DNA from 2 places in the Kocuria turfanensis genome. Region 2 is predicted to be linked to the other one. Evidence: riboswitches for the same ligand, from Rfam matches in the RefSeq annotation. Region 2 holds a riboswitch; the other holds the start of a gene.
What was found. A riboswitch is a leader RNA that binds a small molecule or an ion and turns the genes downstream of it on or off. The one in region 2 is predicted to bind S-adenosylmethionine.
Positions count from the first base shown of each region.

Region 1: another riboswitch for S-adenosylmethionine. It lies ahead of AYX06_RS08255 (methylenetetrahydrofolate reductase); the one in region 2 lies ahead of AYX06_RS09720 (acyl-CoA dehydrogenase family protein).

Region 1 is NZ_CP014480.1:1,783,630-1,790,821, forward strand. Features, by position in the region: gene AYX06_RS08235 (SRPBCC family protein) at 1-164, opposite strand, end outside; partial or broken gene AYX06_RS08240 (ArsR/SmtB family transcription factor) at 171-521, opposite strand; gene AYX06_RS08245 (hypothetical protein) at 568-1,974, opposite strand; gene AYX06_RS08250 (glycosyltransferase) at 1,962-2,954, opposite strand; SAM riboswitch class I at 3,184-3,287, shown strand; gene AYX06_RS08255 (methylenetetrahydrofolate reductase) at 3,356-4,279, shown strand; gene metE (5-methyltetrahydropteroyltriglutamate--homocysteine S-methyltransferase) at 4,404-6,821, shown strand; gene AYX06_RS08265 (GAF and ANTAR domain-containing protein) at 7,019-7,192, opposite strand, start outside.
Region 2 is NZ_CP014480.1:2,095,929-2,103,120, reverse strand. Features, by position in the region: gene AYX06_RS09740 (FAD-dependent oxidoreductase) at 1-994, shown strand, start outside; gene thiS (sulfur carrier protein ThiS) at 991-1,230, shown strand; gene AYX06_RS09730 (thiazole synthase) at 1,232-2,122, shown strand; gene moeB (molybdopterin-synthase adenylyltransferase MoeB) at 2,119-3,300, shown strand; SAM riboswitch class I at 3,448-3,542, shown strand; gene AYX06_RS09720 (acyl-CoA dehydrogenase family protein) at 3,654-4,991, shown strand; gene AYX06_RS09715 (MFS transporter) at 4,995-6,464, shown strand; gene AYX06_RS09710 (LLM class flavin-dependent oxidoreductase) at 6,461-7,192, shown strand, end outside.

The DNA of each region.
Region 1 (7,192 bases), 310 kb from region 2:
AAGCCGTCGATCCGGGTCCGCAGCCCGCGCGGGCCGATCCACTGCCGGAACAGCTCGGGGTCGGCGTGGGCGCGGTAGACCTCCGCTACGGGGAAGTCGAAGTCCCGCTCGAAGTCGATGTACGGCACGTCGTCGGGGACGGTCAGGTACAGGGCGTGTCCCATGGTGGGCTCCTCCCGGTGCGCGCCGCGGGGTGCGGCGCGGGTGTCGAGCACGGCGTCGAGGCGGCGGAACTGCTCCTCCCGGACCAGCCGGTACCGGTCGATCCAGGCGGTGAGCGCCTCCAGCCGTGCGGGGTCCAGGTGGACGGGCCGCCGCTGGGCGTCACGGGTGCGCGTGACGAGCTGCGCCTGCTCGAGGACCTGGATGTGCTTCGAGACCGCCTGCTTGGAGATCGCGAAGGGTTCCGCCAGTTCGGTGACCGTGGCCGGGCCCCGGCTGAGCCGGGCGACGATCCGCCGCCGGACCGGGTCGGCGAGGGCCAGGAAGGCCCGGTCGAGCAGGTCGTCGTCGGGATCCACGGTATTTGTCAACGCATTCCTTGATCAACCTGTTGGTTGTTCAAGGCTACGCCCGGTGAGCCGGTGCGGCCACTCCCGAGACCGGATCGTGACGCTCGTCCGCCCCCTTCCCCGGGGCCGCGGGCTCGCTCCGCTCCGCGGCGTCGGGGGCGTCCGGCGCCGGGCGCGGCAGGGCGGCGGCGGCCAGGCACGCGGCGGTCACGACGGCGAGCGCGGCGGGCACCCCGCGGTTGACGAAGAACGCGTGGATCTGGGAGTGGTTGCTGAGCACGGTGTACCAGAGGGGCACCGCGGCCGCGGGCAGGGCCAGCACCAGGGCGACCGCCCAGCGGGACGGCCCGCCGCGCCGGTGGGCCAGGACCAGGCCCGCGGCCGCCGCCAGCAGGCAGCCGGCGAGCACGAGCTCCGCGGTGGGCACCCTGGTCCACCAGTAGTCGATGTTGGCGCGCACCCCCGCGCCGAAGGACTCCGCGACCCCCGCGTGGTCCCCGCCGGTCCGGTTCCCCACGTTGCGGCGGACCACCTCCACGGTGGCCGGGACGCCCAGGAAGGCGCCGGCGATCACCCACCGGGCCGCCCAGGTGACGGCGAAGGCCACGGGCCAGACCGCCCCGGCCAGGAGCACCGCCACGAACGTGGCCCTCAGCTCGCGGCGGTGGAACCACGTCACCGCGCCCACGGCGAAGGCGGACATCGCCCACGGGACGGCGGGCGTGGTCAGGAGGTCGACGAAGCAGAAGAGCGCGGCGCCCAGGGCGGCGCCCGCGCAGCCCAGCCGGGGCGAGCGGCCGGCCCCGAGCGTGGCGAGGACCACGGACAGGAAGATGAAGGCGATGGAGATCGACTGGCTGAAGGAGGTCGAGGGGGTGGACAGCAGGTTGGTCCCCGCGACGTAGGGCAGCACGAGGGCCAGTCCCACGGCGGTGGAGGTCCGGGCGCGCAGCGCGAGGAACGCCCCGGCCAGGGCGAGCACCATGAGGGTGCCCGAGACGATCCGCAACCCCTCCAGTCCGGCCACGGCCAGCACGGGGCGGGTGAGCACCGTGTAGCCGGCCCAGTACTTGAAGTAGTCGTTGTCCTCGAGCACGGCTCCCTCGGCGATGGCCCGGAGCTGCTCCGGCCCGCCGCCGCAGGTGGCGAGCCGGGGCATCCGGACGGCCCGGCTGAACGCCGACTCCTCCGGGGACGCACCCAGGCCCGTGCCCGCGACCACGCACTCGGTGAAGGTGTCCGCCGGGGTGCCCATCCGGTCGACCGTGCCGTGCGGGCCGTAGGTGCCGTCCTCGACCGCGGCGAGGAGGTGCTCGACGACGGGCCGGTCCGGCACGGCCTGGCCCACCACCAGCAGCCCGAACAGGGCGAACTGCAGGACCACCAGCATGCCCAGGCCCTGGAGCCAGGGGCGCAGCGGGGCCAGGCGGCCGCCGGTGTCCGCCGCGGTCACCGGGCCCACCGGCGCTCCTGCGCGGCGGGCGGAACGGGACGGTCCGCCCCGGCCCCGCCGCTCCACGGCGGGGCCGGCTGGCACAGGTAGAACAGCCGGGAGGTCTCCCGGCGGATCCTGGCCTGCCCGTGCAGCAGGACGCCCATCAGCAGGAACACCCCGGCCAGGAGCACGAGGGAGGCGGCCAGGAACGCCGTCGGGAAGCGGGGCACGAGCCCGGTGCCCGCGAACTCCACCACCACGGGCAGGCCCAGGACCAGGCCCAGCAGGAACAGTGCGCACGAGACGGCGCCGGTGACGAGGAAGGGCCGTTCCTGGAAGAGCAGCTGGGCGAAGATGCCCAGGATCCGGAAGCCGTCGTGGTAGGTCCGCAGCTTGCTCTCGCTGCCCTCGGCCCGGTCGCGGAAGCCCACCTCCACCTCGGTCTGCGGCACGCGGGCGTTGACGGAGTGCACGGTCAGCTCGGTCTCGATCTCGAACTCCCGGGACAGCGCCGGGAAGGACTTCACGAAGCGCCGCGAGAAGACCCGGTAGCCGCTGAGCATGTCGGTGACCTGCCGGCGGAAGGCGAAGGTGACGAGGGTGTTGAAGAACCGGTTGCCGGACTCGTGGCCGGCCCGGTAGGCGGTGCCGCTGACCTGGCGGCGCACCCCGAGCACGTGGTCGTAGGGACCTGCCAGCAGGGTGTCGATCATCCGGGGCGCGTCGGCGACGTCGTAGGTGTCGTCGCCGTCGATGAGCAGGTAGACGTCGGCGTCGAGGTCCGCGAAGGCCCGCCGCACCACGTTGCCCTTCCCCTTATCCTCCTCGCGCCGCACGTGCGCGCCGGCCCGCCGGGCCGCCTCGGCGGTGCCGTCGGTCGAGCAGTTGTCGTAGACGTGGACCTCGATGCCGGGGACCGTGGCGAGCAGGTCGGTGACGACCTTCGCGATCGCGGCCTCCTCGTTGTGGCACGGGACGACCGCCACGATGCGGGGCGAACTGGGCATGGATTCTCGTTCCTGGGGTCGTGGCGGCGGGGCACGTTCATTATGACCGCGGGCGGGCACCGTGCGAACCGGTCCGCAGCGGTGGCACTGCGCGGCGCCGCCGCGGGTCGCGCGACGTCCGGTGTCGATGTTGCGCCGCGTGACGCGCCCGCCGTCACAGTCGGCGCACCGGCGTCTTCTGCGCCGCCGGACTTGGCACCCGCCCGGGCACCCGCTGGAATGGGTCCTGCATCTATCCAGAGCGGCCGAGAGACCTGGCTCGTCGACGCCGCAGCAACCATCCGCAGCCCCACGGGGGCCGCGGAACGGTGCTCCCGCCAGGACCGATGGAGCTGTCGCAGCCTCCCGGGTCCGCCCCGGGACGGCCGGCGCCCTCCCTCGGGGTGACCCCAGGAGGTTCTGTGAGACGACCACCCGACCGGACGGCGCCACCGCCGGCCCTGTCCTACGAACTCTATCCACCGCGCTGCGCGGCGAGCGCCGAGACGCTGCTGCGGACCATCGAGGAGCTGGAGCCCACCCGCCCCGACCACGTCGCTGTCACCTACAGCGGGGACGCCCCGCGGCGGGCCGGGTCACTGGCGCTGCTGGACCACCTCCTGGCCCGCACCGGCCTGCGGCCCCTGGCGCACCTCACGTGCGTGGGCAGCACGCGGGCCGAGCTGGAGGAGACCGTCACCTCCCTGCTCCACCGCGGGGTCCGGGGCGTCCTGGCCCTGCGCGGGGACCTGGAGCCGGGCGCGGAGCCCGGCGAGCTGGCCCACGCCGGGGACCTGGTGGAGCTCGTGCGCGAGGTCGAGCAGCGCCACACCGCGTCCCTCGCCGCCGGACGGCTCGCCGTGGGCGTGGCCGCCTACCCGACCCGGCACCCCGAGTCGCCGTCCTTCCGGCACGACATCGAGGTGCTGCTGGCCAAGCAGCGCGCCGGGGCGGACTTCGCGATCACGCAGGTCTACTTCCGCCCGCAGCGCTACGAGCGCCTCGTGGTCGCCGCCCGGGCCGCCGGGGTGACGATCCCGATCGTGCCGGGGATCATGCCCGTCACGGAGCCGCGGCGGCTGGCCACGCTCTGCCGGCTCGCGGGGCTCCGGCCCCACCCGGGCCTGGCCGCGGCCCTGGAGGATGCCTCCGGCCCCGCCGAGCGGCACCGGGCGGGCGTGGCCTTCGCGACCCGCCTCGCCCGCGCGGCCCTCGACGCCGGGGCGCCCGGGCTGCACCTCTACACCTTCAACGAGCACCGGGCCGCCCTGGACCTGCTGGAGCGCGTGGACCTGCCGCGCGTGCCCCACCAGCCGGCCGCACTGCCGGATCTGCTGCCCGCCTGAGCAGCCAGGGACGCCGTCCGGCCCGGCCGCCCCTCGTGGCCCGGGCCCCGTCCCGCACCTCGTCCCCGACCTCTGCCCGACCCCTTTCCCGGACCTCTTCCCAGACCTGCTGAGGAGCACACCCATGAGCACGACCACCCCTGCCGTCCCCTTCCCCGCCGCCACCATCACCGGCTACCCCCGGATCGGCCGGCGCCGCGAGCTGAAACAGGCCCTCGAGGCCTACTGGGCCGGGCGCTCGACCCGCGAGGAGCTCGAGGCGGCCGCCGGCGAGCTGCAGCTGGCCACCTACCGCCGGCTGGTGGAGCTGGGCCTGGGCGCGCAGGACGCGTCCCTGCCCGCGGCCTTCCCCCTCTACGACCAGGTCCTCGACACCACCGTGGCCCTCGGGGCGGTCCCGTCCCGCTTCGCGGACCTCGCCGGGGAGGACGGGCGCCTGGACCTGGACGGCAGCTTCGTGCTGGCCCGCGGCGACGCCGGGCGGGCACCGCTGGAGCTGACCAAGTGGTTCGACACCAACTACCACTACCTGGTCCCCGAGATCGGCCCCGGGACCCCCTTCACCGCCTCCGCCGACCGGCTCGTGGCCGACGTCCGCCGCGCCGCCGAGCACGGCTTCACCGTCCGCCCCGTCCTCGTGGGGCCTGTCTCCTTCCTCCTCCTGGCCAAGGCCGACGACGACGCCCCCGCCGGTTTCGACCCCCTGCAGCGGCTCGCCGACCTGCTGCCGGTGTACGCCCGGCTGCTCGACGCGCTCGCCGCGGCCGGGGCCCCGTGGGTGCAGCTGGAGGAGCCGGCACTGGTGGCCGACCAGGACGTGCCCGCCGCGCGGCTCGCCGCGGCCGTGCAGGAGGCCTACTCGGCGCTCACGGCCGTGCCCGGGCGGCCGCGGCTGCTCGTCACCACCTCATACGGCTCCCCGGGCGCCCTGCTGCGCCCGCTGGCCCGCAGCGGGGTCGAGGCCGTGCACCTGGACCTGGTCAAGGGTGCGGCCCCCGCCCCCGCGGAGCTGGCGCTGTTCGCGGGCGAGGGCACCCCCGCGCTCGTGGCCGGGGCGGTCGACGGGCGCAACGTGTGGCGGGCCGACCTGGCCGGCCGGCTCGACCAGCTGGACGACCTGGTCCGCGCCGGCGCCCGGGTCGCCGTGGCCAGCTCCACCTCCCTGTTCCACGTCCCGCACGACGTGGCCGAGGAGACCCGGCTGCACCCGCTGCTGCGCAGCTGGCTCGCCTTCGCCGACCAGAAGGTCGGCGAGGTCGTCACCCTGGCCCACGGTCTCGCCGCGGGCCGCGGGGCGGTCGCGGACCAGCTGGCCGAGGCCGCCGCGGCCCGCCGATCCCGCGAGGACGCCCCGGGGGTCCGGGACGCGGCGGTGCGCGAGCGGGCCGCGTCCCTGACTCCGGCCGAGATCGGCCGCGCCCCCGCCGAGGTGCGCCGTGCCGCCCAGGAGGGCCGGTCCTTCACGGCGTCCGGTCCCCTGCCGCCGCTGCCCACCACGACCATCGGCTCCTTCCCGCAGACCGCCGAGGTCCGCGCCGCCCGCGCCCGGCACCGCGCCGGAGCGCTTCCGGACGCCCAGTACGAGGGGTTCCTGCGCGAGGAGATCGAGCGGGTGGTGCGCCTGCAGGAGGAGCTCGGCCTCGACGTGCTCGTGCACGGCGAGGCGGAGCGCAACGACATGGTCCAGTACTTCGCCGAGCACCTGGACGGCTTCGCGACCACCGTGCACGGCTGGGTGCAGTCCTACGGCTCCCGCTGCACCCGCCCGTCGATCCTGTGGGGCGACGTCAGCCGGGAGGGCCCGGGGCTGCGCGGCGAGGCGTTCACCGTCCCGTGGATCGGCCACGCCCAGTCCCTCACCGACCGGCCCGTCAAGGGCATGCTGACCGGCCCGGTCACGATCCTCGCGTGGTCCTTCGTGCGCGACGACCAGCCGCTGGAGCAGACGGCGCGGCAGGTGGCACTGGCGCTGCGGGACGAGGTCGCGGACCTGGAGGCCGCCGGGATCGGCATCATCCAGGTCGACGAGCCGGCCCTGCGGGAGCTGCTGCCGCTGCGCCGGGCCGACCAGCAGGCCTACCTCGGCTGGTCGGTGGACGCGTTCCGCCTGGCCACCTCGGGGGTGCGGGACGAGACACAGATCCACACCCACCTGTGCTACTCCGAGTTCGGCGAGGTCGTCGGGGCGATCGACGGCCTGGACGCCGACGTCACGAGCATCGAGGCGGCCCGCTCCCGGATGGAGGTGCTCACGGACCTGGAGGCCGCCGGCTTCTCCCGCGGCATCGGCCCCGGCGTGTGGGACATCCACTCACCGCGGGTGCCCGGGCAGGAGGAGATCGAGCAGCTGCTCGAGCGGGCGCTCGAGCACGTGCCGGCGCGGACCCTGTGGGTCAACCCGGACTGCGGCCTGAAGACCCGCGGCTACGAGGAGACGAAGGCCTCCCTGGAGCACCTCGTGGCAGCGGCCCGGACCGCCCGGGAGCGCTCGGCGCAGCCGGCGGGGCCGGCGCTGATCGTCCAGCACGGCTCGCGCGCCTGACCCGGGCAGCACGGACGCCGGGCGGCCGGGCGGGCCGGCGTGAGTGACCACGGGCACCGCGGGTGACCACGTGATCACGTGGTCACCCGCGGTGCCCGTGGTCAGTGCCGGTGCCGCGCCCCGAGGCCAGGGGGCGCGGCGCCGGCACCCAGCCCGACCGAGCGCCGAGCACGGACCGCGGGCCGCGCTCGGCATGGTCAGTCCCCCCGGGCCTCCGGCGCGGGACGGCCGGGCCGGCGCGGCAGCGAGAGCTCCCCGGTGTCCACGACCTCGGTGGCGATGTCGGCCATCTTCCGGTTGGTGTCCTGGCTGGCCAGGCGCAGCAGCTCGTGCGCCTGCTGACGGGTGAGCTTGTGCTGGGCCATCAGCAC
Region 2 (7,192 bases):
GCTCGTGTGCGGCGTCGACGCCGCCGACCGGCAGGCCCTGGCGGACCTGCGCGAGCTCCAGCTGCGCCACGGCCTGGCCGTGGAGCCGCTCCCGCTGCGCACGGCCCGGGCCCTGGAGCCGGCCCTGAGCCCGCGGCTGTCCGCCGTGCACCGCATTCCCGACGACCACCAGGTGGACCCCCGCCGGCTCGTGGCCGGACTGCTCGCCGCCCTCGTCGCCCCCGAGCTCCCCACTCCGTCCGGGTCCTCCGCAACGGACGGCCCCGACGGCGGGCCCGCCCGCCTGGTGCACGACCGCGCCACGGGCCTGCGCCACGGCCCCGACGGCGCGGTGACGGGCCTGCGCCTGGCCGACGGCGGGATGGTCTCGGCGGCGGAGACGGTCCTCGCCCCCGGCACGGGTCTCACCGACCTGGAGGGCCTGCCCGGGTCCTGGCGGCCGCCGCTGCGCCCGGTGCACGGGGACATCCTCCGCACCCGTCCGCCCGCCGGGGCGCCCGCCCTGCTCGAGCGCACCGTCCGCGGCCTGGTCCACGGGGTGCCCGTCTACCTGGTGCCCCGCGACGACGGGACGGTGGTGATCGGGGCGACCTCCCGCGAGGACGACCTCGACGGGATCAGCGCCGGAGGCGTGCTCCGGCTGCTGCGCGACGCCCAGGCCGTGGTCCCCGGCGTCGCCGACCTCGAGCTGGTCGAGGCCATGGCCCGTGCCCGGCCCGGGACCCCGGACGACATCCCGTACCTGGGCCGCGTCCGCGGCCCGGAGGGAGATCCGGTGCCCGGTCTCCTGGTCTCCACGGGCTACTTCCGCCACGGCGTCCTGCTCGCCCCGCTGGCCGCCCGCCTCGCCGCGGAGCTGGTGCTCGGCGCGGATCCGGGCGCCGACGCCGAGCACCTGGCCACCACCGACCCGCACCGCTTCGACCGCCCGGTCGAGGCGCCCGCCGCGGACCCCGCGACCGGTTTCCGCACCCCGAACAGGAGCACCCGATGACCGCCATCACCCTCAACGGCCGCCCGCACGTCGTCGGCGGGGACACCACCGTGGTGGACCTCGTGGCCGAGACCGTCGGGCGGCCCCTGGGCCCCGACGGCGCCCCGCTGGACGGCCGCCGGCTGGGCGTGGCCGTGGCGGTGGACGCCGCCGTGGTCCCGCGCAGCCGCTGGGGCCGCACCCCCGTGGCCGAGGGACAGTCCGTCGAGATCATCACCGCCGTCCAGGGAGGCTGACATGACCCACCCCGCACCCCGCGCCGCATCCCTGGTGGACCCGCTCGTGCTGGACGGCACCGAGCTGTCCTCCCGGCTGATCATGGGCACCGGCGGGCTCAGCTCGCTGCACACCCTGGAGCAGGCCCTGCTCGCCTCCGGCACCGAGCTGACCACCGTGGCGCTGCGCCGCTACGCCCCCGGCCGCGGCGACTCGCTGTTCGCGATGCTCGAGCGCAACGGCATCCGGATCCTGCCCAACACCGCCGGCTGCTACACCGCCCGGGACGCCCTGCTCACCGCCGAGCTCGGCCGCGAGGCCCTGGAGACCGACTGGGTCAAGCTCGAGGTCATCGCCGACGAGGACACCCTGCTGCCCGACGTGGTGGAGCTGCTCGACGCCACCGAGCAGCTCGTGGCCCGCGGCTTCCGGGTCTTCGCCTACACCTCCGACGACCCCGCCGTGGCCCGCCGCCTGGAGGACCTCGGCGCGGCCGCCGTGATGCCCCTGGGCGCGCCGATCGGCACCGGGCTGGGGATCCTCAACCCGCACAACATCGAGCTCATCACCTCCCGGGCCTCGGTGCCCGTGGTCCTCGACGCCGGGATCGGGACCGCCTCCGAGGCCGCCCTGGCCATGGAGCTGGGCTGCGACGCCGTGCTGCTGGCCAGCGCCGTGACCCGCGCGCAGGACCCGGTGGCCATGGCCACCGCGATGCGCCACGCCGTGGCCGCCGGGCGGCTGGCCGCCGGCGCCGGGCGGATCCCGGCCCGCCGGCACGCCCTGGCGTCCTCACCGATGGCCGGACGGATCGACACGGACACGCCCGCCGGCACGCCCGACGACGGGCCGGGCGCCGACCCGGCGGGCGTTCCGCGCGGGGACTGGGCGCCCGTGGGGCAGCGGCCGTGAGCCCGCTGCCCCCGCTCGTGGAGCCCGGCCCCGAGCTGACCCGGGCGGAGCTCGAGCGCTACGCCCGGCACCTGACCCTGCCCGGGATCGGCCCGCTCGGCCAGCGCCGGCTCGGCAACGCCCGGGTGCTCGTGGTCGGCGCCGGCGGACTGGGCGCCCCGGCCCTGCAGTACCTCGCCGCGGCGGGCGTGGGAACGCTGGGGATCGTCGACGACGACGTCGTGGCGGTCTCCAACCTGCAGCGCCAGGTGGTGCACCGCACCGCCGACGTCGGCCGGCCCAAGGCGGACTCCGCCGCGGAGGCCGTGGCCGCCCTCAACCCGCTCGTGCGGGTGCGCACCCACCCCTGCCGGCTCACCGCGGACAACGCCGTGCAGATCCTCGGCGAGTACGACCTCGTCCTCGACGGCGCGGACAACTTCGCGACCCGCTACGTGGTCGGCGACGCCGCCGCTCTCACCGGGATCCCCTGCGTGTGGGGCTCCATCCTGCGCTTCGAGGGGCAGGTCAGCGTCTTCTGGGCCGGCCACGGGCCCACCTACCGGGACCTCTATCCCGAGGCGCCGCCGGACGGGGAGGTCCCCAGCTGCGCCGAGGGCGGGGTCTTCGGCATGCTCCCCGCCACCGTGGGCGCGGTGATGGTCACCGAGGCCGTCAAGCTGATCACCGGCACCGGGGAGCCCCTGCTCGGGCGGGTGCTGCTGCACGACGCCCTGGCGATGACCTGGCGCGAGATGCGCCTGGACCCGGACCCGGACGCCGCCCCGGTCACCGCCGTCGCCGAGCCCGAGGCCGTCCGCCCGCTGCCCGGCGGCGGGGCCGAGCCCGCCGAGACGGTCGGGGCGGCCGAGCTGGCCCGGCTGCTGGAGCGGCGAGCGCGCGGGGAGGCGGCCTTCGTGCTGGTCGACGTGCGGGAGGACTGGGAGCGGCAGCTCCTGGCGATCCCCGGCGCCGTGCCGGTGCCGCTGCAGGAGCTGCTGGACCGGGGACCGGACGCCCTGCCGCCGGAGGCGCGCGGCGCGGACCTCGTGCTGCACTGCAAGGCCGGCGCCCGCTCGGCGACCGCCCTGGCCGCTCTGCGCCCGTTCTACGCCGGGCGGGAGGAACGGGTCCGCCACCTCGAGGGCGGGGTGCTGGCCTGGGCGGAGCAGGTGGAGCCGGACCGGCCGCGATACTGAGCCGATCCGCGGCTCCCCCCTGTGTTGTGGTGGGATCCTTACACCACCCGGGAGGACATGACCGTCTGTGACGTCCTCGTGACAGCCGATGACATGTGACGGTCATCAGGTGGCTCCGCACCCCGGCTCTCTGGTGCGATGTCATGCGTCCCATTCAGAGCGGCCGAGAGATCTGGCTCGACGACGCCGCAGCAACCCGTCCTTCACAGGGGTCAGGGTGCTAAGGCCAGAACCGATGGAGATCCCGGATCTGCAGCTGCTCCGTGACGTCGGCCCCGCGCTGTCGTCGTCGGGCCCGCCCCTGGCGCGACTGGACGGCCGGCACTCCTCGGTGCGACCGAGAGGACCACCGCATGAGCCGCACCACGGCCGAGAGGACTCCCACCCGTCCCGGCGCCGGCACGCACCCCGCCGCCGGTCTGCCGGGGGACTACGCCGGGCTGAAGGAGCACTTCGGGCCGCTGTTCGCGGGAATCGCCGCCGGCGCCCTGGACCGGGACCTGCGGCGCGCGCTGCCCCACGAGGAGGTCGCCCTGCTGGACCGGGCCGGCTTCGGCGCCCTGCGCGTCCCGGCGGCCCACGGCGGTCCCGAGGTCAGCGTCGAGGACTTCACCCGGCTGCTGGTCGACCTGGCCGAGGCCGACTCCAACATCGCCCACCTCTACCGCTCCCACGCCGGCTTCGTGGAGTCCCTGCGCTTCCTGCCCCGGGAGCTCCAGGACGTCTGGTACCCGCGGGTGCTGGCCGGGGCCACCGTCGGCAACGCCTCCACGGAGAAGGGCGGCAACGCGCTGGGCACCCTGAACACCGTGCTGCGCCGCACCGCCGAGGGGTGGGAGATCACCGGCCGGAAGTTCTACGCCACCGGCTCCATCTTCTGCGACTACACCCGCGTCTCGGCCGCCCTCGACGGCCGGGACGGGCGCCGCTTCGCCGTCGTCGCCACGGACGCCCAGGGGGTCACGCTCGAGGACGACTGGGACGGCTTCGGCCAGAAGCTCACCGGCACCGGCACCGCGGTCTTCGACCGCGTGCGCGTCCCGGACGACGCCGTGCTGGACCGCACCGCCGGCAGCGCGGAGGCCGTCCACGAGGCCGCCTTCTTCCAGCTCGTGCTGCTGGCCGTGCTGGCCGGCATCGCCCGCGCCGCCCGGCGGGACGCCGTGGAGACCATCGCCGCCCGCCGGCGGACCTTCAACACCGGGCTCGGCCTGCCGTTCCGGGAGGACCCGCTGATCCAGGAGGCCACTGGCCGGATCTCCGCCAAGGCCTTCACCGCCGAGGCCGCCGTGCTGCACGCCGCCCGCGCCCTGGACGCCGGGATCGCCGCCGCCGTCGCCACCGGCGCCGACCGCCCGGAGTTCACCGGCACCCTCCCGGCGGCGCTGCCCGAGTCCGAGATCGCCGTGGAGCACGCCCAGGTCACCGTGCCGGAGCTGGCCCTCGGCGCCGCCCAGGACCTGTTCCTCACCGTGGGCGCCTCCGCCACGTCCACCGCCAAGGGCCTGGACCGGCACTGGCGCAACGCCCAGACCGTGGCCACCCACAACCCGATCGCCTTCCGCGCCCGCGCCCTCGGCGACTACCTCATCAACGGCACCCTCCCGGAGGGCCTGAACGCCATCGGCGACGCCCGGGCCGACGCCCGGGCCGACGCCACGACCACCCCCGTCCGAGCCCCAGGAGCCTGACGCATGACCACCCCGACCCCGACCACGGCCGCGGCCGCCGCGGGACGCACCAGCGTCGTCCACGGCAAGAAGCGCGTCCTGGCCTCGGCCTTCGCCGGCACCACCATCGAGTGGTACGACTTCTACCTCTACGGCACCGCCGCCGCACTGGTCTTCAACGTCCAGTTCTTCCCCATGGCCACCGAGCTCGGCGGCATCGTCGCCTCCTTCGCCACCCTCGCGGTCGGGGTGATCGCCCGGCCCCTGGGCGGGATCGTCGCCGGGCACCTGGGCGACCGGATCGGCCGCAAGGCCCTGCTGGTGGCCTCCCTGCTGCTCATGGGCGTGGCCTCCACCCTGATCGGCCTGCTGCCGACCTACGAGGTGATCGGCTGGTGGGCCGTCGTCGGGCTCGTCGTCCTGCGCATCCTGCAGGGGCTGTCCGCCGGCGCCGAGTGGGGCGGCTCCGCGCTGCTGAGCGTGGAGCACTCCCCGGCCCGGCACCGCGGGTTCTTCGGGTCCTTCACCCAGATCGGCTCCTCGGCCGGCATGCTGCTGGCCACCGGGGCGTTCTTCGTCGTGCAGCACGTGATGAGCGAGGAGCAGTTCGCCGCCTACGGCTGGCGCATCCCCTTCCTGCTCTCTGCCCTGCTGGTGGCGGTCGGCCTGTGGATCCGCCTCGGCGTGGCCGACGCCCCCGAGTTCCTGGAGCACCGCGCCTCGGGCAACGTGGCCGCGGCACCCCTGCGGGAGCTGCTGGCCCACCACCGCCGCCCGCTGCTGGTCACGATCGGCCTGCGCCTGGCCCAGAACGCCGTCTACTACCTGGTGACGGTCTACATGCTGACCTACCTGCGGGACGTGCGCGGGGACAGCGCCTCCGGTGTGACCGCGGTGATGATCGCCTCGGCCATCGGCCTGTTCTCCACCCCCTTCTGGGGCTGGCTGTCCGACCGGGTGGGCCGCAAGGTCGTCTCGGTGACCGCGTACGCGGCGATCGGCGTCTTCGGCTGGGTGCTGTTCGCCTTCCTCGACGCCGGCCCGCTGGCCCTGCTGCCGCTCGTGGTCGTGCTCGGCATCAACCTCGTCCACGACGCGATCTACGGGCCGCAGGCGGCCTGGTTCGCCGAGCAGTTCCCCGTGCACGTGCGGTACTCCGGGGTGAGCTTCGGCTACCAGGTCGGCACCGTCCTGGGCGGCGGGCTGATGCCGATGATCGCCGCCCTGCTGTTCGCCGCCGGCGGGAACACCCCGTGGCTGATCGCCGGGTACCTCTCCGGACTCTCCGTGCTCTCCGTCGCCGCCGCCCTGGCCGCGAAGGACCCCGCCCGCGAGCAGCGCGGCACCGAGCTCACCGACCTGCACGCCGGCTCCACCGGGGCCGTCACCGCCCGTCCCGGTTCCGCCCGGGCCGACTCCGCTCGGGTCGGCGCCGCCGCCGGGACCACCACCGGGACCACCGCCGGGACCCCCACCGAGAGGACCACCGTATGAGCCGCCCCCTGCTGCTGAACGCCTTCGACATGATGGTGCCCGTGCACCAGTCACCGGGCCTGTGGCGCCACCCGGAGGCCGGGGTCGCGCGGTTCGACACGCTCGAGTACTGGACGTCCCTGGCCCGCACCCTCGAGGACGGCGGCTTCGCCTCGCTGTTCCTGGCGGACATCCCGGGCGTCTACGACGTCTACGGCGGCGGGACCGAGGCCACCGCCCGCGGGGGAGTGCAGTACCCGCTGCTCGACCCGCTCGTCGCGGTGCCGGCGATGGCCGCGGCGACCGAGCGGCTCGGCTTCGGCGTCACCGCCTCGGTCACCTACGAGGCCCCCTACCTGCTGGCCCGCACCTTCGCGACCCTGGACCACTTCACCCGCGGCCGGGTGGCGTGGAACGTGGTGACCTCCTACCAGGACTCCGCCGCCCGGAACCTGGGCATGGACCGGCAGATCCCGCACGACGAGCGCTACGACCGCGCCGACGAGTACATGGAGGTCATGTACAAGCTGCTCGAGGGGTCCTTCGAGCCCGGGGCGGTGCCGGCCGACCCCGCCACCGGGGTCTTCGTGGACCCCGACCTCGCGCACCCCGTCGGCCACGAGGGCACCTGGTTCTCCGTGCCCGGCCACGCGCTGACCCACCCCGGCCCCCAGGGCACCCCGCTGCTCTTCCAGGCCGGGGCCTCCAAGCGCGGACAGCAGTTCGCCGTCGACCACGCCGAGGCCATC